4 regions of the Sphingomonas sp. Leaf62 genome follow, and region 4 is predicted to be linked to each of the others. Evidence: predicted binding sites of a transcription regulator. Region 4 holds the regulator's gene; each other region holds the start of a gene.
What was found. The regulator LexA, encoded in region 4, represses DNA repair genes until DNA is damaged. The targets are predictions, from matches to a motif close to GTTCCNCNCTTGTTCT.

Region 1 (5,923 bases), on a different contig from region 4:
ATGCCCAGTGTCGGGCGGGCGATGTTTCCCCGTTCGGCATCCTGCAACATCATCGAATAGCGTTCTGCCATCTCACGATGTACCCGCCGCACTTCGGGCAATTGCGCACTCTCGGCCTGGGTGCGTGTCTCGCCCAACCGGCGGCGGTAATATTCGGCATTGTCGACGATCGACATCTGGTCCTCCTGCCCGTCCTTACCTGGTGGACCGATCAATATACCGAACCGATTATTCGTTCGATTACATACGTTAAGGACAGTTTCGGTCGGGACGAACCTTCACCCCGGCGTGACGAAGCTGTCCAGAACGCGCTTCTGACCGGCGGTTTCGAACAACACCTCCAGCTTGTTGCCCTCGATCGTCTCGATCGTGCCGTACCCGAACTTCTGATGGAACACGCGCTGCCCGGTCGACAGGTCGCTGCGCCCCTTGTTGCCAAGGCTGATCGCGCTTGCCCGCGCCTCGACGACGCGCGCCGGGGTGGTGGTGAAGGTCGACCCTTGCGACGCGGCGCGTTGCCAGCCCGGACCCCGCCCGGTGCCGCGTGCGACATCGGCGAACGGATCGGCGCGTTCGCTCCAATTTGCCCGCCACAGGCTTTCGCCCCCTGCCATGGTCGTTTCCGTATCGATATGCTCCGCCGGCAATTCGCCGACGAAGCGCGACGGCAGCGACGAATTCCACTGGCCATAGATGCGGCGATTAGCAGCATGGAACACCACGGCCAGCCGCCGCGCGCGGGTGATCGCGACATAGGCGAGGCGACGTTCCTCTTCCAGCGACGCGGTCCCGCCCTCGTCGAGCGAGCGTTGCGACGGGAACAGCCCTTCCTCCCATCCGACGCAGAACACCGTGTCGAATTCCAGCCCCTTGGCGGCGTGGATGGTCATGATCGTGACCTTCGGCTCCTCGGCCGACGCCTCGTTGTCCATGACCAGCGATACGTGTTCGAGGAACGCGCCGAGCGACTCATACTCCTCCATCGCCCGGACGAGTTCGGTCAGGTTTTCCAGCCGCCCGGCCGCTTCCGCCGTTTTTTCCGCCTGATACATCGCGGTATAGCCGCTTTCGTCGAGCAACTGCCGCGCCAGCTCGGCATGCGGCAGGTCGCGCGCCATGTCGCGCCAACGGGCGAAGTCGCCGACCAGCCGCCCGAGCGACTTGCGCGCCGCCCCGGTCAGTTCGTCGGTGTCGAGGATGCGGGCGGCGGCGGTCATCAGCGACGACCCCGTCGCGCGGGCGTATCGATGGATCGTCTGCACCGCCTTGTCGCCCAAACCCCGTTTGGGAACGTTGACGATCCGTTCGAACGCGAGGTCGTCGGCCGGCTGGTTGACCACCCGCAGATAGGCCAGCGCATCGCGGATTTCGGCGCGTTCGTAGAAGCGGAAGCCGCCGACGATGCGGTACGGCATGCCGATGCCGATGAAGCGTTCCTCGAACTCGCGCGTCTGATGCTGTGCGCGGACAAGGATCGCGCAATCGTCGAGGCTCTTGCCCTCGCGCCGTACCTGTTCGATCGTGTCGCCGACCCGGCGAGCTTCTTCCGGGCCGTCCCACACGCCGATCACGCGGACCTTTTCGCCGACATCGCATTCGGTCCACAGCGTCTTGCCCAGCCGTCCGCCATTATGCGCGATCACGCCCGATGCCGCGCCAAGGATATGCGGCGTCGACCGGTAATTCTGTTCGAGCTTGATGATTTTCGCGCCGGGAAAGTCGCGTTCGAAGCGCAGGATATTCTCTACTTGCGCGCCACGCCACGAATAGATCGACTGGTCGTCGTCGCCGACGCAGCACAAATTGCGCCGTTCCTGCGCCAGCAACCGCAGCCACAAATACTGGACGCTGTTGGTGTCCTGATATTCGTCGACCATGATGTAGCGGAACCGCTGCTGATACTGGGCCAGCACCGCGCGGTCGGTGCGCAGGATCGTCAGCACGTGCAGCAAGAGGTCGCCGAAGTCGCAGGCGTTCACTGCCTTCAACCGGTCCTGATATTGCTGATACATCTCCCCGCCGCGGCCGTTGGCGAAGCGTTCGCTCTCCCCGGCATCGACATCGGCGGGGGTCATGCCCTTGTTCTTCCAGCCGTCGATCAGCCCGGCCAGGCTGCGCGCCGGCCAGCGCTTCTCATCGAGATCGGCGGCAAGGATCAGCTGTTTCAGCAGGCGCAGCTGATCGTCGGTGTCAAGAATGGTGAAATTGGATTGCAATCCGACCAGTTCGGCATGTCGCCGCAGCATCTTCGCGCCGATCGCGTGGAACGTGCCGAGCCACGGCATCCCCTCGACCAGATCGCCGACTAGCCGCCCGACGCGTTCGCGCATCTCGCGTGCGGCCTTGTTGGTAAAGGTCACCGACAGGATTTCGGACGGATAGGCTTTGCGGGTATGGAGCAGGTGCGCCAGCCGCGCGGTCAGCGCCGCCGTCTTGCCGGTACCCGCGCCCGCCAGCACCAGCACCGGGCCGTCGGTGGTCAGCACCGCGTCACGCTGCGGTTCGTTCAGCCCGCGCAGATAGGGCGGATCGGCAGGGGTAGGAGCAAGCGACATCGTCGAACAGGTAGGGAACGAAGCGTAAAGCGACAAGCAAGGAAATTGTTTCGGAACCGTCATCGTCCCGCCATCGACGCTTCGCTGCGTTGCAATAATTACGCCGTACCAGCGCGTTGCCGGTGGACGGCGGCACCCGGATCGCGGGCGACCGCTGCTGCGACGGGCACCGTATCCGCAGGAGCTACCATCATGACCCTTCGTACCATCGCCTTTGCGGCGACTGCTGTCGCATGCCTGTCGTCCGCCGCCCATGCCGAAGTCCGTGAACGGGTCACCGCACGCGTGTCCTATGCCGGCCTGGATCTCAACCGGATGGAGGATCGCCGCACCCTCGACGCCCGGATCGATCGCGCGTCGCTGGTCGCGTGCCGTTCGGGCGTGTCCGGCCTGCGCCGCTTCGCCGACGAAAACCGCTGCCGGGACGAAATGCGCCGCGACGCGCAGGTTCGCGTTGCGCAGATCGCGCCTGTGAAGGTCGCCAGCGCCAAGTAACCGTTCGACGGGATTACCGCCCTGGACATGATGTCCGGGGCGGTATCACCGATAATTGCGCGACGGTCGATCCGCGCGAAAGCTTCTTGCCCCGAAGCTGCAAATCGGTAGGCGGGCGCATGGCCCAACCACATCCCATGCGTGCCCATCGCCGCATCCTGATCGCCAGCCTGATCGGCACCTCGGTCGAATTCTACGACTTCTATATCTATGCGACCGCCGCGACGCTGGTGTTCGGCTCGCTGTTCTTTCCGCTCGAAAGCACGTCGGCACAGTTGATGGCGAGCTATCTGTCGATCGGCCTCGCCTTTATCGCCCGGCCGCTCGGTGCGGTGGTGTTCGGCCATTTCGGCGATCGGCTGGGCCGCAAATCGACGCTGGTCGCGTCGCTGATGCTGATGGGTGGCTCGACGCTGCTGATCGCGTTCCTGCCGACCTATGCGCAGGTCGGCTGGGTCGCGCCGCTGCTGCTGTGCACCTTGCGGTTCGCGCAGGGGCTGGGGCTGGGCGGCGAATGGGGCGGGGCGGCGTTGCTCGCCGTGGAGAATGCACCGCCGGGCTGGCGTGGCCGCTTCGGCATGGTCCCGCAACTGGGCGCGCCGGTCGGCTTCATCGCCGCCAACGGGTTGTTTCTGCTGCTCGGGCTGACCCTGTCGGAGGCGGACTTTCTCGCCTGGGGCTGGCGGCTGCCGTTCCTGTTCAGCGTCGCGCTGGTCGGGCTGGGCCTATGGGTGCGGGTCAAGCTGACCGAAACCGCCGCCTTTGCCCAGGCGCTGGCGCACGAAGCGCCGCCGAGCGTGCCGATCGCCGAACTGGCGGGCAGCCATTTGCGGGCGACGCTGGCCGGGACGTTCGGCGTCGTCGCCTGCTTCGCACTCTATTACATCGCGACGACCTTCGTGCTGGGGTATGGCACGAACACGCTCGGCTATGCGCGTGGCGCATTCCTGCAGACGCAATTGATCGCGATCCTGTTCATGGCCGCCGGCATCGCGCTCGCCGGATGGCTGTCCGACCGGTCGACCCCGGCGCGGGTACTGGCGGGCGGGTGCATCGGCGTCGTCGTCGCCGGCGGTCTGCTGGGGCCGATGGTCGGGGCGGGATCGCTGTTCGTGATCGGCGCGTGGCTGTCGTTCGCGCTGCTGATGATGGGGTTCGTCTATGGCCCGCTCGGCGCGTGGTTGCCGGCGCTGTTCCCCGCGCGGGTCCGCTATACGGGTGCGTCGATGGGTTTCAACGTCGGCGGTGTGATCGGTGGCGGCCTGACCCCCAGCATCGCGCAGGCGCTGTCGATCGACTATGGCCTATGGTCGGTCGGCGCCGTGCTGGCCGGGGCGGGGGTGGCGAGCCTGATCGGACTGGCACTGGTTCCGCGCGAGCGTTGAGCGTTCACCCGGCGCGATCGGTCAGGGCGCTGACCGGATCGGGCACCGGCAGGATGCGGTTGCGCCCGGCCCGCTTGGCATCATAGGCCGCGCGATCGGCGCGTTCGAGCAGGCGGTCGAGATCGTCGTCGGCCGACAGTTCCGCCAGCCCGGCGCTGATCGTGATCGCCGGCAGATGACCGGCGATTTCGGGCAGCGTCGCGCGCACCGACTGTGCGCCCAGCCACGCCCCGCGCAACGTCGTCCGATCGAGCAGCGCGACGAATTCCTCGCCACCCAGTCGCGCGATCGCCGCCGATCGTGGCAAACGGTCGACCAGCAGCCGGGCAAAGGCGCGCAGCACCGCATCCCCGGTCGCGTGACCGTAATTGTCGTTGACCCGTTTGAAATGGTCGAGGTCGAACAGGATCGCCACCAATGGCTGGTCATCGCTGCGCGCATCGGCGATCATCGCCTGCGCCCGCCGGTCGAACCCGCGACGGTTCGCGATACCGGTCAGCGGATCGGTTTCCGCCTCCGCGATCGATCGGCCCAGCGCCGTCTGTACGACCAGTAACAGCATCAGCAGCCCGACGCTGACGATCAGCATCCCGCCGATCGATTGCGAGAACAATGCATAGCTGCTTGCGGCATATTCCTTCGCCGAAGCCCCCGATCCGAACAGCACGGCGAACAGCGGTTTGATCAGGAAATGCAGCGTCATCAACCCGGTGGCGATGCCGAGCGCCAGCCACAATCCCCCGCGCCGTCGCCGCGCCGCATCGACCGCCAGCGCCGTCGCCAACCCCGACCCGATCGCAAAGGGGGCCTGATAGGCGAATTCATACCAGAGTTCGTTGCGTGGTCCGTTCCAAATCGCGGCGCGCACCACGATGCCGAACAGCACCAGCAGCGCGGCCCACCGCCACGGCCGCCGCCGCCCCGCCATCGCTGCCAACCCCAACGGCAGCAACGCGATGCTGCACAGGAACGAACCATAGCTCGACAGCATGAACGGCGTGGTGAACGGCGTCAGCCGCACGCCCAGCTCGCTGATCGGCGCCAGTCCGCCGATCAGAAAGGTCAGCACGAACCACGTCACATGACGTTGTCCGGGATAGGACAGGCGAATGATCGCAAAGGTGACTGCGAACAGCCCCGCGACCACGGCATTGACGATCAGAGCGTAGAGCGCGCTGTCCATCGATCCGTTTCCATTCGCTTCGCCATCCTTTCGAACTAACGAAGATTCACCCCTAAAAGGTTAATCAATCGATTTCGTCGGCCAGCCGCAACAGCGTGATCCGCGCCTTGCCATAGACGCGCTCGGCATCGACGGTGAAGCGCGGCAGGTCCAGCACTTCGGCCTTCGCGGTCTCGATGCTGACCCATGTCGCCGGCCCGATCCAGCCGAGCCGCGCCAGCTTGTCCGCCGCCACCGCGCCGGCCCCGCTGCCATAGGGCGGGTCCATCATCACGATGTCGAGCGGACGCGGCGCCGGTCCCAGC
Region 2 (5,923 bases), on a different contig from region 4:
TGCCGTTCTACCTCCGTTCCCCGAGTAGTTGCGCCATATGGGGAATTAAAGGTGCCTTGCCGCAGTTCGCGAACCTCGCGTTCCAGCGCCTTCACTTTGCCAGCAACTTCAGTGGGGACACCAGCGCCGCCCACCGCGAGAGGTGATCGCGCTCATCATCGGATACCATCCGCACCGCACGCTCGCGGACCTTTAACGCAAATTTGTTCGTCGTGTTGCTTGTCATGGCTCCACCTTCTCTGGAGTTGGAGCCTCCGACAAACCCGGCGCGGCTCAAAGATGCAGTAACATTGCCAGCCAAGCAATCACTTGGTTCAGGAGAAGTGGAAGAATTCGCCTGCTTCAGCCGCCACAAACCGCTCGGGCGCGACGCCAGCTACCTCTAGCGCTGCGGACAATTCCTCGACCGGTGCTCCACGCGCCTCGTCGGTGAGTTGGAACGTCCCCCAGTGAATGCCGAGCGCTCGATCTGCACCAACATCGCAGAAGATCCGCACTGCCTCGACGGGGTCGACATGCTGCGCCGCCATGAACCAGCGTGGCGCATAGGCACCAATCGGGATCAGCGCGACATCGGGCGCCCCGAGGTGCCCACGGATCTCGCCGAAGATGCGACCATCGCCATAGCCGGTATCGCCGACGAACCAGATCGCGCCGGCGGGTGTCTCCAGGTAGTGGCCGCCCCACAGCATCATTCGCGTGTCGCTTGGCCAACGGTTCGACCAGTGATAGGCGGGCGTCACGGTCGTCGCGATCTCGTCACCGAGCGCCAAGCGGTCCCACCAGTCGCCGGTGATGCAGCGGGCCGCAGGCACGGCCGCCCGCACGACGGCATCGTTTCCGAGCGGCATTACCATCAGCGGATCGTGGACCGCGTGCAGCCGCTGCAATGTCGCGACATCGAGATGATCGTAATGACCGTGGCTGAGCAGCACGAAATCGATTGGCGGCAGGTCGTCGAACGCGATGCCCGGCGCTGTCACCCGCTTCGGTCCGATGCGGCGGAACGGGCTCGCCCGCTCTGACCAGACCGGATCGGTAAGGATGTTGCGGCCCGCGACTTGGATCAACAGCGAGGCATGGCCGACCATCGTGATGCGCAGCCCGGCGACGTGTGCCTCGGGTTTGGCCGGGACGATGGGCACCGAGGCGGGCCATTTCACCGCGCCACCGGCCAGCTTCCATCGCAGCATGTTGGAGACGCCACGGTCGGTGCTCACCTGACCGGGATTGAAGAAGCGCGTGCCGTCGAAATGATCGCTCGGCGGGCCGTCATAATAGCGATTGCGGGCCATCGGTCAGGCGACGCGCATCAACTGCGAGGGATAGGCGGTGAGCATGGTCAACGCCTCCTCGACTGGCGCGGTCAGCCAGCGCTCTTGATCCTCGGCGAGCAGGATCATCGGCATCGCCTTTGGGTGTTTCGGCGCGACGAGTGGATTGAGCTCGGTGGTGCAGAAGGCGTAGACGCGGTCGTGGTCGGCATCGACCTTCCACAGGCCGGCGAAGCACGGCACCGGCTGGTCCTCGACGTTGAACCACCAGTTGGTATCGCCCGGACCCTGACGGTCGGACACAGTCTTGGGTTCGGCAAAGCGAGTGAAGGGCACGAGGCAGCGATGCTCGGTCCGTAGCAGCCAGGGCTTCCACAAATTGTTGTGCAAGTTGCGGGCGTTGGTCCACCAGTCGTAGAGGAACGGCAGGTCCCCCTCGCGCGCCGGACGCTTGCGGGGTTTTCGGGTCGGGAAGCCCCAGCGCATCGTGCTCAGCACCCGCCGGCCATCCTCGTAGCGCACGACATAGCCGGGCTTGCCGGGGGCGGCATAGTCCTTCTCCATTCCCAGCACGTTGGCCGCGTCGTCGACCGCGGCAAGCGCATCGAAATAGCCGCGCGGATCGACCTTCAAATTATAGAGATTGCACATCGTCGTCTTCGATCACGAGCGATGGCGCGAGACAAGCTTCTTCCACGTCGCCTTGTCCGGATAGGGCAGAGGCGCGCCGGTCGGAGGTTCGCGACCGACCGTGACGCGCGGTCGCGCCGTTGCTTTCTGCTCACGGCAGCCGGCGCAGCATAGCCGGGCTGCCACGGCGGGCAGGCCATCGTCCCAGCCGCGGCGGTTGAACATCCACCACAGGCATACCGCATCCAGCACCCGGACATGACCGCAGCGCGGGCAGGTCAGGCGCAACGTCCGCTTGTACAGCGCGCATTGCTCGAGCGTGCGCAGGCGACGTCCGACATGGTCGTAATCCGCTCGCGCTGCCCCCGTCGGAGCTGCCGGGCCGGCAGCATCGATCCCGTTTCGGTTCACCGAATCTCTCCCGTAACGCCTTGACCCTCCTGCAACAATTCTGGAACATATAGCGAACAAATGAGTCGTAACAGCCATGTCCGCTAACCCCCAACCCGATGATGCCCTGGCTCGCTTGCGCGAGGAGTTGGGTGTCGTCCGTGGGCCGAAGCTCGCGGTTCTGCCTTTCGGCATCGATGCGATCGACACGCGATTCGCCGAGGGCGGGCTCGTGCTGGGCGGCCTTCACGAGGTGTCGCCGGCGACGCCGATGCTCACCGATGATGCCGCGGCGACGCTGTTTTGGGTCGGCATCGCTGCCCGCGCCACAGCGCGATCCGGTAGGCGTGTGCTTTGGGCGCTGACCCGCTTCGATCTCTACGCTCCTGGGCTTGAACAGGCCGGGCTGGACCCGGCGACGCTGCTGTTCGTCGAGGCGCGCGACGACAAACAAGTCCTCGCCATCATGGAGGATAGTCTGCGCCACGGCGGGCTCGCCGCAGTCGTCGGTGAGGTGAAGCGCACCGACATGGTCGCGACGCGGCGGCTGCAACTCGCTGCGATGAGCGGTCACGCTCCGGCGCTGCTCGCGCGCCGCTGGCACAAGGCCGGTGTCGAGCCCTTGTCCGACCTCTCGGCGGCGATGACGCGCTGGCGGATCGCCTGCGCGCCGTCCGAGCGGCTGCCGGCGCCGGGCGTCGGCCGGGCGCGCTGGACCGTCGACCTCGCGCGCCAGCGCGGCGGTCATCACTTCACCCTGCAACTGGAGGCATGCGATGACACGGGTCGCCTCGCTCTACCTGCCGCACCTCGCCATCGAGCGACTGCGTCGGCTCGAGCGACCGCGCGCGCTGCTTGAACCGCAGCCTGCGCCACAGTTGCCGATCGACGACGACCCCGGTGCCTGTTCGGTCCCGCGGGGCGGCGGCTGGCGCCCTGGCGCGCGCCGAGCGCGCGACGACGGCGCACGTGCAACGATCGAAGAGCGGGCCGCGGCGCTGCCGCGTCACCAGCAGCCGACGATGTGGGAGCTCGGCCGGCGCGCCGAGGCCGCGGACCATCCGTTCAAGCGACCGGTACCGGCGGGTGGCACGCGCAGGCCCTTGCCGGTGACCGCGCCGATAGCCCATGCGGTGCCACTGATCCTCGCGGAGCAGGCCGGCCAACGCCACGTCATCACCGCCGTGTGTCCCGCCGCGCTTTCGCTCGGCTTGGCACCCGGCATGGTGGTGACGCAGGCGCGCGCGCTGGTCGCCGAGCTCGACGTGCGTGCCGCCGACCCCTACGCCGACCGAGCGGTGCTGGACAGTCTCGCGCTGCATGCGGTGCGGCATTGGACACCCACCGCAGCAGCAAGTGGTACCGACGGGCTGTGGATCGAGCTGACCGGTACGGCGCACCTCCATGGCGGCGAGGCGCGCTTCTGCCAGCGGCTGATCCGCTTCTGCCAGCGCTTCGGCTATACCGCACGCGTCGCGGTGGCTGGAACGCCGGGCGTTGCACACGCGCTGGCGCGGTTCGGGCGTGACGCGATCAGCGCCATTCCGAACGGCGGCGAGGCGCAGGCACTTGCCGGCCTGCCGCCCGCCGCGCTGCGGCTGACGCCCGAGGCAGTGACCGCCGCGGCGCGCTTCGGGCTCGACCGGATCGCCGATCTGCTGCCGCTGCCGCGGGGTCCCCTTGCGCGCCGACTGGGACTCGCCAGCGTGCGCCGCCTCGACGAGGCGCTCCGACGGGTGGCGGAACCAATCGTGCCGGTCGTGCCGGAGGAGACGCCGCTGGCACACCGCCGCCTGCTTGAGCCGATCGGCACCGCCGAAGCGATCGAACACGTCATCCGCGATCTTCTCGCCGACATGATCCAGCTGCTGCAGGAACGCGGCGCCGGCGCCCGCACGTTGCTGCTCGTCATCGAGCGGATCGACGGCAGCAAGCAGCGGCTCGCGATCGGCACATCGCGACCGACGTGAGACGCGACCCATCTCGCCCGCCTTTTCCACCTCAGGATCGCGACGATCGATTCAGGCGACGGCATTGAGACGATGCGACTCGCCGCCACCCGCACCGATCCGCTCGGCGCGACGGCGCTTGCCGCCAGCCTCGCCGGCGACGATGGTCCGCCGGATGTCGCAACGCTGGTCGACCAGATCGCCGGCCGCGTCGGTGATGCGGCTCTGTTCACCGCAGCGCCGGTAGAGAGCGACGTGCCCGAGCGCGCCGTCCGTCGCACCGCGCCGCTCGCTGCGCCGACCGGCTGGCCCGCGTGGAGGCGGCCGGTGCGGCTCCTCAACCGGCCGGAACCATTGGTCGGCGTGTTGGCCTTGCTGCCAGACGCTCCGCCCCGCCGCTTCACCTGGCGTGGCCAGGTCCATGCCGTCGTCGCTGGCGACGGCCCCGAGCGCATCCACGGCGAATGGTGGCGGCGCGATGGCGAGCTATGGGCGGTGCGCGACTATTTCCGCGTCGAGGACGATACCGGCGCGCGCTTCTGGCTGTTCCGCCGCGGTGATGGCGTCGATTCCGCGACCGGCGACCTCAGCTGGTATCTGCATGGGCTGTTCGGCTGATGACGACGCAGACGACCTATGTCGAACTTCAGGTCACCAGCCATTTCTCGTTCCTGCGCGGTGCCTCCAGCCCGGACGAACTGTTCGCGGCCGCCGCGCTGCTTGGCCATTCCGCGCTCGGGCTAACCGATCTCGGCAGCGTCGCCGGGCTGATGCGTGGCTGGGAGGCGCAGAAAACAACCGGCGTGCGAATGATCGCCGGCGCGCGGGTACGGCTCGACGACGGCCGCGTGCTGCTGCTCTACCCGACCGACAAGCCCGCCTGGTCACGCCTCACCCGTCTGCTCACGCTTGGCAAGTCGCGCGCGGGCAAGAGCGGCTGCGCGCTGGCGTGGGAGGATGTCGTCACCTGGAACGCGGGGATGATCGCCATCCTGCTACCCGATCTGCCCAGCGACGCAACCCGCAGCAATCTCGGCGACCTGCAGGAGGTGTTCGGGGACCGCGGCTATTGTGCGCTCACCTTCCGGCGGCGGCCCGACGATGCGATGCGCCTTCACGACCTTGCCCGGCAGGCGACCGACGCACAAGTCGCAACCGTCGCGGTCGGCGACATCCTCTATCATGCGCCAGACGCGCGGCTGCTGCAGGACGTCGTCACCGCGATCCGGGAGAAGTGCACCGTCGACACGCTCGGCTATCGCCGCGAACGTCATGCCGACCGGCACCTGAAATCCCCGGAAGAGATGGAGCGCCGCTTCGCTGCCTTCCCCGACGCGATCCGCGCGACCGCCGAGATCGCCCGCCGCTGCACCTTCGACCTCGGTGACTTGAGCTACCAATATCCCGACGAGCGCGTCGTCGACGGGTTGACCGCGCAGCAGGCGCTCGAACAGCTTACCGAGGCCGCCGTCGAGCGCCGATTTCCGGACGGTGTGCCCGTGCCATACCGGACGCAGATCGATCACGAACTACGGCTGATCGCCGAGCTCGCATATGCGCCCTACTTCCTAACCGTGAACAGCATCGTCGCGGAAAGCCGACGCCGCGGCATCTTGTGCCAGGGGCGCGGCTCCGCGGCGAACAGCTGCGTCTGCTTCATGCTCGGCATCACGTCGATCG
Region 3 (5,923 bases), on a different contig from region 4:
TCGTCGCCGACAGCGTGCCGGAATACGAACAGCGCGAGTGCGAGGCAAAGGCCGGCGCGCTGCTCGCGGCGGCGCGCGAGGCAGTGGCACAGGCGACCAAGGCGCGTTTCGGACAATAGTCGCGGAAGTTGGCGAAGTTTGCGCTACGTTAAGGTTGCACGGCGTAGTCGTGTGGCCGGGGGTTTCGGTTAAATCGTTGATACTAAACGATTCCCTGTAGCAAACGTGATTCGGCGTGTGCGCGGAAGTTGACACCGACGCGCGGTCAGCGAGGAAAGCCATGGGTACGATCCGGCGTGCGACGTTGCAGGATATCGATCGCATCGTACCGTTGTTCGACGCGTATCGGCAGTTCTACGAGCAGGAAAGCGATGTCGATGGCGCGCGCGCTTTCCTGATCGAGCGGATCGAGCGGGCGCAATCGGTGATTTTGCTCGCCGACGACGATTCCGGCTTCGCGCAACTATATCCGAGTTTCTCGTCGGTGCGGCTGCGGCCGACCATGATCCTGAACGACCTGTTCGTCCGGCCCGAATTGCGCAGCCACGGGATCGGGGCGGCGTTGTTGCATGGTGCCTGCGAGGTCGCGCGCGAGTCCGGCGCGGCGCGGATATCGCTGGCGACCGCCGTCGACAACAGCGCGGCACATGCGCTGTATGTGCGGGCAGGATGGGCGCGCGACGCGCAGTTCCATACCTATGCGATTGCGATCGGGTGAGTTGACGGTCGAAAGAGCGGGGATCGGGGTAACGCAGGGTCGGGTTTGTAGGACAGCCGCTTCGATGTTGCTCTCGTCATGGCCTGTCACCGCCGCAACGCGATCCAGCCGAGCCACAGCCAGCCGATCATCATCGCCAACCCGCCCAGCGGCGTGATCGGTCCCAGCACCCCGCGCGGGCCGCCCAGCGCCATCGCGTAGAGCGAACCGCCGAACAAAAGCCCGCCTGCGACGAAAAGCCAGCCCGGCCCGCGCGCGCCGAGGTTCAGCGCGACAAGCGCGGCGATGGCGTGAGCGAGTTGATACTGGCCTCCGGTCTTCAACCAGTCGACTGCCGGCCCCGACGCGCTATGGGCACCGAACGCACCGGCCGCGACGGCCATCGCGCCCGACAGGGCGGCGGCGAGGAGAAGAAGGTTCATGGGCGGCTCCGGGCGGTAATGATCGTTGGCTACCTTGGCGGAATAGCCATCGGGAGCCGGAAGTTGTTCCCTGCATCACGCCATTACTCGCAACGCCGCCAATCCGTACACCCGGCAGCAACCGCAGGAACAGGCCCGGCGCGGCGACGGACGGCAAGCGAGGCAGTTTGCCGAAGCTTTGCCGTTGCAGCGTTCATGGCATGAGGGGATGGTGGAAGGTCGTCGACGCGCGCACGACAGGCACGTCGCCCAATACCCCCTACCCGCGCACGATCCGCAGATAGGCGTCCAGTACCGCCTGATTGGCGCGGTCCCATTCATATTCCTTGGCGTCCTCATGGCCCGCCAGTCCCATGTGCCAGCGCATATTGGCGTCCTCGCACAGCCGGGCGATCGCATCGGCATAGGCCGGGACGTCGCGCGGCGGCACGAGGAAGCCGGTGCGCCGGTCGTCGACCAGCCCGACCGCACCCGACGCACGCGCGGCAACGACGGGAACCCCGGCGGCCATCGCTTCCAGCGTGACGTTGCCGAACGTTTCGGTGATCGAGGGGTTGAAGAACACGTCCATCGACGCGACGGCACGGCCAAGATCGTCGCCCGCCTGAAACCCGGCGAACACGGCATGCGGCACGCGTTCGGCGAACCAGTCGCGCGCGGGGCCTTCGCCGATTACGAGAATGCGATGCTTGACGCCGCGTCGTTGCAATTCGGTGGCGACGTCCGAAAAGACATCGAGCCCTTTTTCCAGAACCAGCCGCCCGAGGAAGCTGACCGCGACCTCGTCGTCGCCGATGCCGATCGAGCGCCGCCAGTCGACATCGCGCATCGCCGGATTGAAGCGGTGATGATCCACCCCGCGCGACCAGATACCGACCGGGCGGGTCACGCCCCATTCGTGCAACAGCTCCGCCATGCCGCGACCGGGCACCATCACCTGGTCGGCGCGGTTGTAGAAGCGTTTCGACACGCCGCGCGCAACGGGTTCGAGAAAGCCGATGCCATAATATTGCGGGTAGGTTTCGAAGCGGGTGTGGAGCGAGGCGAGCGTCGCGACCCCCTGCTTCCGGGCCCAGCTGAGCGCACGGTGACCGAGAATGTCGGGGGCCGAAACATGGACGATATTGGGCCGGAACCCTTCAAGGTCGGCGCGGGTCTTCGTGGTCAGCCCGCGGGCCAGCTTATATTCACCGCGCCCGCCGGGCATGCCATAGGCGGGCACGCTGACCAGATCGCCGGTCGGCGGGAATGCCGGATTGGCGACGGTCGGCGAATAGACGCGAAGCGTGACGTCGCGGTCGAGCAGATGCCGGGCGAGCCGGTTCAGCGCCTGGTTCGCGCCGTCGCGGACATAATTATAGTTTCCGCTGAACATCGCCACGCGGAGTTGGGAAGCCTTCATCCGTGGCCCATAGCGCGCACGCGCGCATCACGCCACCGGAACGCATTGCGCCTATGGACGGTTGACCGGGCCGACGACAGGAGTGGCCAGATGAGCGACAGTTACAAGACGGGTGCCAAGGTATCATGGTCGTGGGGCAACGGCACCGCCGAGGGCAAGGTCGAGGAACGGTTCGAACGGCGGGTGCAGCGGACGATCAAGGGCACGAAGATCACGAAGAACGGGACCAAGGAGAACCCCGCCTATCTGATCGAACAGGAAGACGGGGCCAAGGTGCTCAAGCGCGGCAGCGAACTGGACTAGGACCAATCGACATTCAGCGATAACCACCGAATTTCGTCATTCCCGCGAAGGCGGGAACCCATAGACGCCGACGGTTTGACCGGATTCGCGACGCTGGCGTATATGGATTCCCGCCTGCGCGGGAGTGACGAACGGGATGGAACGCTATTCCTGCGCTCAGCGAACTGAATGTCGATCCCGCCTAAGTCCGTCCCCCGGCGGGAGCGGTGCTGCGCGGCGATTCCCCTCCTCGTGCGGAAGAGGTCTCTTGGGATATTCCCCTTTCGTTCCGCTTCTGTTAGGGCGCTGCCATGGCAAAACCCCAGAAGCGCTATGTCTGTCAGCAATGCGGATCGATTTCGTCCAAATGGGCGGGGCAATGTGCCGATTGCGGCGACTGGAACACGCTGGTCGAGGATGCCGGGGCGGTCGTTACCCCGTTTTCGGCGCGACATAACCTGCAAAGCGGCGGCAGGCCGATCCTGTTGTCCGGCCTCGATACCGACATCGCGCTACCCGATCGGCTGACGACCGGGATCGCCGAACTCGATCGCGCGCTCGGCGGCGGCTTCGTCGAGGGGTCGGCGACGCTGATCGGCGGCGATCCGGGTATCGGCAAGTCGACGCTGTTGTTGCAGGCGGCGGCGAAGCTGGCGCTGGCGGGCAAGGGCGTGGCCTATGTCTCGGGCGAGGAAGCGTCCGATCAGGTACGGTTGCGCGCGCGGCGGCTGGGGTTGGGTAATGCGCCGGTGCAACTGGCGGCGGCGACGTCGGTGCGCGATATCCTGACGACGTTCGGCGGGGCGGCGGCACCTGATCTGCTCATCATCGATTCGATCCAGACGATGCACAGCGACCTGATCGAAGGTGCGCCGGGCACCGTCAGCCAGGTGCGGGCATCCTCGGGCGAACTGATCCGCTTCGCCAAGGAACGCGGCACGGCGGTGGTGCTGGTCGGCCATGTGACCAAGGACGGGTCGATCGCCGGTCCGCGCGTGCTCGAACACATGGTCGACACGGTGCTGGCGTTCGAGGGCGAGCGCAGCCACCAGTATCGCATCCTGCGCGCGGTCAAGAACCGCTTCGGCGGCACCGACGAAATCGGCGTCTTCGCGATGGAAAGCGAGGGATTGTCCGAAATCTCTAACCCTTCGTCGCTGTTCCTGACCAGCCGTGACGAGAATGTCACCGGCACCGTGGTGTTCCCGGCGCTGGAGGGCACGCGGCCGGTACTGGTCGAGGTGCAGGCGCTGACGGTGCGACTGGCGTCGGGGGCCACGCCGAGGCGCGCAGTGGTCGGGTGGGATTCGGGCCGGCTGGCGATGATCCTCGCCGTGCTGGAGGCGCGGTGCGGCTTGGCGTTCGCGACCGCCGAAGTCTATCTCAACATCGCCGGCGGGTATCGGGTGACCGACCCGGCGGCCGATCTGGCGGTGGCGGCGGCGCTGGTCTCGGCATTGTCGGAGCGGCCGGTGCCGTCGGATGCGATCGTGTTCGGCGAAATCGCGCTGTCGGGCGAGGTTCGGCCGGTGGCGCATGGCGCGCTGCGGTTGAAGGAGGCCGGAAAGCTCGGCTTCGGTCGGGCGCTGGTGCCGTCGTCACAGAGCGCCGATGGCGGCGCGGTGAAGCTGTCGGGGTTCAAGGACCTGCCGCGCTTCGTCGATTACATGCTGGGACGGTAAGCGCGTTTCCGTGCGGATTACGCACGCAGCCGTAGCCTGCGGCCTGCTGACTTCAAACTCGTCCGCTTGTCCTACGTAGCTGTTAAGCTTGCCGAAACAGCGTATCGAAGAACGGATGTCGGCCAAGTGCTTCGATACGGGTCTTCGACTTCGCTCCGACCCATGTGATCACGCTATAGCCCCGACCCAAATGAAAACGGCCCGGACAGTCGCCTGTCCGGGCCGAATCGCGCAACGTAAGCGATGCGATCAGTTGTTGCCGACGAACGGGGTCGAGGCGACGATGCGCGGCTGGTCGACAAACAGCGTCCAGAAGGTCGCTATTTCGCCGCGCGGGCCGGCGGTCACCTTGGCGAACGATGCCTTGGCTTCGGCGGCGTTGCCCGAACGGGCCTGCGCGATGCCGATGCGCGTGTTCACTTCGTCGGCATCGACGCCGCCCTTCTGCAGCGCCAGCTGGTACAGCTCGATCGCCTTGGCATTGTTGCCCGTCGCCAGATAGACGTTGCCGGCAGCGGCCGCCGCGCGGCCATTGGCACCCGACTTGGCACGGGTTTCGAGCACGGTGACCGAACCATCGGCCTTGATCTGGGTCTGCGCGGTCGTCTTGATACCGTTGAACACCGCTGCCGATGCCGGGATCTTGCCCAGCGCCCGACCTTCGTCGATCAGCGTGACGGTTTCATAGGGCAGACCGATGTCCTGCGTGACCTGCGTATATTCGCGATAGTCGTTCTGGTCGGCCAGCGACTTGGTATCGCGCATCAGGCGCAGCACGTCGACGCGCGCCTGATTGCCGAGCGTCGCACCGTTGTTGTCGGCGCGGTCGCGGAACAGGATCAGCACCTTGCGCCAATTCGCCTGCGTCGGATATTCGGTCAGCTGACGACGCGCCCACTGGCCGGCTTCGGCCGAACGCTTCGACTTGTACAGCTGCGAGATCATATAGTCGTACCACTGCGACGGCACCGGCTGACCGGCGGCCTTCTTCGCGGCGATGACCTTTTCCATGTTCTGGACGCCGGCATCAATATTGCCGCCCTGAATCTCGATCTGGGCAAGGCGCAGGTCGAGATCGGGGTCCTTATAGCCCGCCTGCTGCGCGCGCTGGAAGAACTGCTTGGCAACGTCGCCCTGCTTGGCGTCGAGCGCGAGGATGCCGCGGTTGAAATACAGGCCACCGCGATCTTCCGGCTTCAGCTTCGGGCTGGCCAGCAATTCATCGATCGCAGCGGCGAGCGCCGGACGATCATTCTTGCCCTGCGCGGCCTGCACCTTGGTCTGGGCGAGGAAATAGGCCTCGTCCTGATTGCCGGCGGTCATCGCGGCCTGCGCGGCGGCGATCTGCGTGTCGGCGGTGGCGAAGTCCTTCGCCTTGATCGCCGCATCGGCCGCCAGTACCGCGACGCGGAATGCC
Region 4 (5,923 bases):
CCTGGCCAATATTTCGGTGACCGATCGGCCGAAGCTGGGCCTGCGATTGCTCAACCATTGGGATAATCTCGATCGCTATGTCGAGCGTGGCTATGCCGGCCGGTCGCTATGGGACTGGCAGAAATTGCCCGGTTTCGCGGACCCGCGTTATACCGATTACGCGCGCGCCAACGCATCGATCGGTATCAACGGGACGGTCCTGAACAACGTCAATGCCAGCGCCGATATTCTGAAGCCCGAGTTCATCGGCAAGATCGAGAAGCTGGCCGCGATCTTCCGGCCATGGGGCATCAAGGTCTATGTCTCGGCGCGGTTTTCGGCGCCGATCGAGATCGGGGGGCTGAAGACCGCCGACCCGCTCGATCCGCAGGTCGCGGCGTGGTGGAAGACGAAGGCCGACGACATCTATGCCCGCATTCCCGATTTCGGCGGGTTCCTGATCAAGGCCAATTCCGAAGGGCAGCCCGGACCGGGCGATTACAAGCGCAGCCATGCCGACGGCGCGAACATGCTGGCGGCAGCGGTCAGGCCGCATGGCGGGATCGTGATGTGGCGCGCGTTCGTCTATGCTAGCGAAAAGCCCGAGGACCGGGTGCGGCAGGCCTATAGCGAGTTCGCGCCGCTGGACGGCAAGTTCGCCGACAATGTCATCGTGCAGGTCAAGAACGGGCCGATCGATTTTCAGCCGCGCGAGCCATTCCATCCGCTGTTCGGGGCGATGCCGCGCACGCCGCTGATGATGGAGGTGCAGATCACCAAGGAATATATGGGGTTCGCCACGCACCTCGTCTATCTCGGCACGATGTGGCAGGAGGTCCTGCGCAGCGACACCTATCGTCCGCGCAAGGGCACGACGGTCGCCGATGTGCTCGACCGGCCGGTGCGACCGGGGGCGCTGACGGGAATCGCGGGCGTGTCCAATATCGGTACCGATCGCAACTGGTCGGGATCGCAGTTCGATCAGGCGAACTGGTATGCGTTCGGGCGACTGGCGTGGAACCCCGACGACGACGCGCGTGAGATCGCCCGCAACTGGGCGGCGATGACCTGGGGTGCCGCCGCAGCGGAGCCGATCGTCCCGATGATGATGCGGTCGCACGAGGCGGTCGTGGATTATATGATGCCGTTGGGGCTGAACCACCTGTTCGCGACCGGGCATCATTATGGGCCGGGGCCATGGGTCGACGATCTGGCGCGGGCGGACTGGAACCCGGTCTATTTCCACAAGGCGGACCGGAACGGGATCGGGTTCGACCGGACGCCGACGGGGAGCGATGCGGCGGCACAATATGCGCCGGTGCTGGCCCGGCGGTTCAGCGATCCTAAGGCGGTGCCGGAAAACCTGCTGCTGTGGTTCCACCATGCGTCATGGGATCGGCGGATGGAGTCGGGACGAACGCTGTGGGAGGAACTGGTCGCGCGGTACGACCGGGGCGTGGCCGAGGTGACGGCGATGCAGGGGCAGTGGGCGGCGATCGAGGGACAGGTCGATGCACAACGCTTTGCCGAGGTCCGTCAGTTCCTCGCGATCCAGCGGCAGGAGGCGCAGTGGTGGCGCGATGCGTGTATCGCCTATTTCGCCGAGGTATCTGGCCGTCCGCTGCCGGCCGGGGTGACGCCGCCGCCGCATCCGCTGAGCTATTACAAGGCGATACGGACGCCATGGGCACCGGGGAACGGCAAGTAACGACAACGCCCCGCCCGGCGATCAACGCTGGACGGGGCGTCAAAGGTCACGAAAGTCACACTCGCACGCGTTATGCGCGCAACCGCGAATCGCTCCTATTCATTCAATATCGGCGGAGCAGGCCGGCCAGCTTGCCCTGTACGCGCACCTGTTCGGGGCGATAGCGTTGCGGGTCGTAGCTGCGATTGGCCGGATCGAGACGGATCATCGCCCCTTCGCGACGAAAATATTTGAGCGTCGCTTCGCTATCCTCGATCAGCGCAACGACGATTTCCCCGTCGCGTGCCGTTTCGGTGCGGCGAACCAGCGCATAGTCGCCATCGAGGATGCCCGCCTCGACCATCGAATCACCGGCGACTTCGAGCGCATAGTGATCGCCAGCCCCGAGCAGCGCGGCGGGAACGGGCAGCGTCGCCTGACCCTCGATCGCCTCGATCGGGACGCCGGCAGCGATGCGACCGTGAAGCGGCAATTCGACGACGTCGTTGGCGGGCTGCGGCGCGGGCCGGGGCGCGGCGGCAGGCTTGGCCGCCACCTTCTTCGCGACAGGGCGCTCGGGCATCCGCAGCACTTCGAGTGCGCGGGCGCGGTTCGGCAGGCGACGGATGAACTCGCGTTCCTCCAGCGCCGAGATCAGGCGATGCACGCCCGATTTCGATTTGAGATCGAGCGCCTCCTTCATCTCCTCGAACGAAGGGGAGACGCCGGTCGCGCGCAACCGGTCATCGATGAAGCAGATCAGCTCGTGCTGCTTACGCGTCAACATGGGGTTCTCCGTCGGAACAGACGTGGAACCAATAGGAAACGATTTTCTTGCCGTCAAGCTAGTTGCAGGATTTCCGCCGAGTCGCCCGCTTCCGCCGCCGGCGCGTGCGGCGCGCGTACGATCAGGCAGTCCGAGCGGGCGAGCGTCCGTAACATCGAACTGTCCTGAATGGCGGCGGTCGATGCCTGCCCGTCGATGAGCGTCGCCCGCAGATAATCCTGCCGCGGTCCGTTGGCGGGCAGCGGATGCGCCAGCATGGCACGGGACGTGCGGGGCAGCGGATCGGCGGCACCGGCCAGCCGCGCGACCAGCGGACGGACGAACAACAGCGCGGTGATATAGGATGACACCGGATTGCCGGGAAGCCCGAGCACCGCCGCGTCGCGGAGCGTTCCCGCTAGCATCGGTTTGCCGGGCCGCAGGGCGATCCGCCAGAAATCGAGCGTCCCGCCCGCCGCCGCCAGCGCCGGCCGGACCAGATCATGGTCGCCGACCGACGCGCCGCCGGTGGTAACGAGCAGGTCGCATTCCACGCCGGCAAAAGCGTCGACCAGCGCCTCCATCCGGTCGGGCAGGATGCCAAGATCGATGCGGTCGACCGGCAGGTCGGCGAGCAGTCCCGCCAGCATCAAGCCGTTGGTTTCGGGCAGCTGGTCGTCGCCGATCGGCTGTCCGGCGGGGACCAGCTCGTCCCCCGTGGCGGCGATGGCGACGCGGACGCGACGACCGACCGACAGTGTGCCGTGCCCGGCGATCGCGGCCAGCGCTGCGCGGGCAGGGGTAATGCGTTCGCCTGCCGCGATCAGCAGCTCGCCTTCACGAAAATCGAGGCCGGCGCGACGGACATTGCCGCCCCGGACCGGACCTTCGCCCGACAGGTGCAGGCAGTCACCGTCGCGCGTCGCCTCCTCCTGCACCAGCACGCAGTCGGTGCCGGTCGGCATCGCCGCGCCGGTGAAGATGCGGGTCGCCTGGCCTTCATCGACGGTGCCGGCGAAGGAGGCACCGGCAGCGCTTTCGCCGATGACGTCCCACGGGCCGGGCAGATCGTCGAAGCGGATCGCATAGCCGTCCATCGCCGATAGCGGGCGCGCCGGCTGGGTCCGGCGCGCGACGATGTCCGTCGCGGCGAACCGACCGATAGTGTCGGCGATGGGGAGAGTTTCGGCGGCGGTGGCGCGACCGAGCGCGAGGACACGGCCTTGGGCTTCGGCGACGGGGAGGAGGCGCATGGGTCGGCCTTCATATCGTTAGGAGGGGCGTTTCGTTGCTCCGGACTTGATCCGGAGTTTCGCTTTTGTCGAGCGGCGAGAAGGTGGCGGGAGCCGGGATCAAGTCGGGACTTTTGCGAACGTACTTATTCCTACCCTTCCGTACCCCCGCGCAGGCGGGGGTCCAGCGCCAGACAGAACAACGGCTTACGCTTGGAACCCTGGACCCCCGCCTGCGCTGGGGTACGGCAGAGGCGAGGGATCGGTACTTTCGTACAGATCTCCGTCAAGTCCGGGGCGGCGTTTGGTGGCGGAAGGGTGGTACTTCAACACAGGGCGAGAGCAGACGAGATATCGCGCCCGGTCCCGATCACCCCCGCACCCAATTCCCGGACTTGCCGCCCTGCTTTTCCAGCACGCAGATCCCCTCGATTACCATCATCTTGTCGATTGCCTTCGCCATGTCATAGACCGTCAGCAATGCGGTGGAAGCTGCTGTCAATGCTTCCATTTCCACGCCGGTCTTGCCATCGGTCGCAGCGGTTGCGTGGACGCGGATCGCGGTTTCCTCGAATGCGAACTCGATCGACGCTTTGGTCAACGGTAGGGGGTGGCAGAGCGGGATCATGTCGCTGGTGCGCTTGGCGGCCATGATGCCGGCGATACGGGCTACGGCGAGGACGTCGCCCTTCTTGACCAGCCCGTCGCGGATTGCGACCAGTGCTTCGGGTGACATGGTGATGCGACCGGTGGCGATGGCAACGCGCTGCGTCACTGCCTTGCCGCCGACATCGACCATGTGCGCGCTGCCATCGGCGTCGAGATGGGTGAGGCTCATCCGATCATCGCGCGGGTCGCGGCGTCGACATCGTGATGGCGCATCAGCGCCTCGCCGATCAGGAAGCAGCGGACACCGTGTTCGGCCATCGCGTCGAGATCGGCGCGCGTGCTGAGCCCGCTCTCGGCAACGAAGGTGCAGCCCGCCGGGGCGTGATCGACCAGTTCATAGGTCCGATCAAAACTTACCGAGAAGTCTTTGAGATTACGGTTATTTACCCCGATCAGACGCGATCGGAGGGCGAGTGCCCGCTCCAGTTCGGCGCGGTCGTGGACCTCGACCAGCACGTCCATGTCGCGTTCGATCGCCGCTGCCTCGATCTCGGTCATCTGTGCATCGGACAGTGCGGCGACGATGATGAGGATCGCGTCGGCCCCAAGCGCGCGCGCCTCGGCCACCTGCCACGGATCGACGTTGAAGTCCTTGCGCAGGACCGGGAGGTCGCAGGCGGCGCGGGCAGCGACCAGATAGTCGTCGGCACCTTGGAAATAGTCGATATCGGTCAGCACCGACAGGCAGGCCGCGCCACCGGCCTGATAGGCGCGGGCATGGGCCGGCGGATCGAAATCCGGGCGGATCAATCCCTTGGACGGGCTGGCCTTCTTGATCTCGGCTATCAGGGCGTGGCCCGGTTTTGCGTCGAGCGCGGCGCGAAAGCCGCGTGGCGGGGTGCGTTCGCTGGCGCGGGCGTCGAGATCGGCGATGCTAGCGCGGGCGCTGCGGGCGGCGACCTCACTCCGCTTGGTGGCGAGGATGGTGTCGAGCATCGTCATGGGTAGGCGATCCATTGGTCGAGCAGGCGGTCGGCCGCGCCGCTATCGATGGTGTCGGCGGCGCGTTCGGCTCCGTCGCGAAGGTCGGTGGCGGCGTCGGCAACAAGCAGCGCGGCGGCGGCATTGAGCAAGACTGCGTCGCGATACGCGCTCTTCTCGCCCTTCAGCAGTGCGCGCAGCGCGGCGGCGTTATGCGCCGCGTCGCCACCCCGGATCGCGCTGATCGGATGGCGGGGCAGGCCGGCGTCTTCGGGGACGATGCGGTCGGCCATGGCCATGCCAACGGGAACGACGATGGTCGGACCGGCACCGGAAATTTCGTCCAGCCCTTCCTCCCCCGACACGATCAGCGCGGTTTCGGCGCCGAGCAGCTCCATCGCTTCGGCATAGACGACCGCATAGTCGGGGCGGGCGATGCCGATCAGCTGGCGGGTGGTGCGGGCCGGATTGGCGAGCGGCCCCATCAGGTTAAAGATGGTGCGACGGCCGATACGCTGGCGGATCGGGGTGATACGCCGCATCGCCGGATGGTGGTTCGCGGCGAAGAGGAAGGCGATGCCGATATCGCGCAGGCTGGATTCGGCCATCGCACCGGCCAGCGTCATGTCGAGCCCGAGCGCTTCGAGCGTGTCGGCGGCCCCGGCCTTG

Region 1: a site for LexA is predicted at 2,559-2,574, ahead of ASE91_RS16515 (ATP-dependent helicase). Genes of this name have one in related genera too.
Region 2: a site for LexA is predicted at 2,347-2,362, ahead of ASE91_RS09210 (ImuA family protein). Genes of this name have one in related genera too.
Region 3: a site for LexA is predicted at 3,100-3,115, ahead of radA (DNA repair protein RadA). Genes of this name have one in related genera too.

What each region holds. Positions count from the first base shown of each region.
Region 1 covers NZ_LMLN01000030.1:254,192-260,114, reverse strand. Annotated here, with positions in the region: gene ASE91_RS16520 (hypothetical protein) at 1-176, opposite strand, end outside; gene ASE91_RS16515 (ATP-dependent helicase) at 279-2,555, opposite strand; gene ASE91_RS16510 (UrcA family protein) at 2,748-3,050, shown strand; gene ASE91_RS16505 (MFS transporter) at 3,188-4,435, shown strand; gene ASE91_RS16500 (GGDEF domain-containing protein) at 4,440-5,618, opposite strand; gene rsmD (16S rRNA (guanine(966)-N(2))-methyltransferase RsmD) at 5,683-5,923, opposite strand, start outside.
Region 2 covers NZ_LMLN01000021.1:5,231-11,153, reverse strand. Annotated here, with positions in the region: partial or broken gene ASE91_RS20590 (IS3 family transposase) at 57-226, opposite strand; gene ASE91_RS09225 (MBL fold metallo-hydrolase) at 315-1,295, opposite strand; gene ASE91_RS09220 (SOS response-associated peptidase family protein) at 1,299-1,925, opposite strand; gene ASE91_RS09215 (hypothetical protein) at 1,938-2,315, opposite strand; gene ASE91_RS09210 (ImuA family protein) at 2,431-3,153, shown strand; gene ASE91_RS20960 (Y-family DNA polymerase) at 3,071-4,264, shown strand; gene ASE91_RS20955 (DUF6504 family protein) at 4,337-4,861, shown strand; gene ASE91_RS09200 (helix-hairpin-helix domain-containing protein) at 4,861-5,923, shown strand, end outside.
Region 3 covers NZ_LMLN01000030.1:351,365-357,287, forward strand. Annotated here, with positions in the region: gene trpE (anthranilate synthase component I) at 1-119, shown strand, start outside; gene ASE91_RS16945 (GNAT family N-acetyltransferase) at 281-718, shown strand; gene ASE91_RS16950 (DUF423 domain-containing protein) at 805-1,140, opposite strand; gene ASE91_RS16955 (glycosyltransferase family 4 protein) at 1,400-2,542, opposite strand; gene ASE91_RS16960 (DUF2945 domain-containing protein) at 2,633-2,845, shown strand; gene radA (DNA repair protein RadA) at 3,136-4,506, shown strand; gene ASE91_RS16970 (hypothetical protein) at 4,756-5,923, opposite strand, start outside.
Region 4 covers NZ_LMLN01000028.1:480,275-486,197, forward strand. Annotated here, with positions in the region: gene ASE91_RS13760 (alpha-glucuronidase family glycosyl hydrolase) at 1-1,687, shown strand, start outside; gene lexA (transcriptional repressor LexA) at 1,791-2,453, opposite strand; gene ASE91_RS13770 (molybdopterin molybdotransferase MoeA) at 2,507-3,685, opposite strand; gene moaC (cyclic pyranopterin monophosphate synthase MoaC) at 4,035-4,502, opposite strand; gene trpC (indole-3-glycerol phosphate synthase TrpC) at 4,499-5,275, opposite strand; gene trpD (anthranilate phosphoribosyltransferase) at 5,272-5,923, opposite strand, start outside.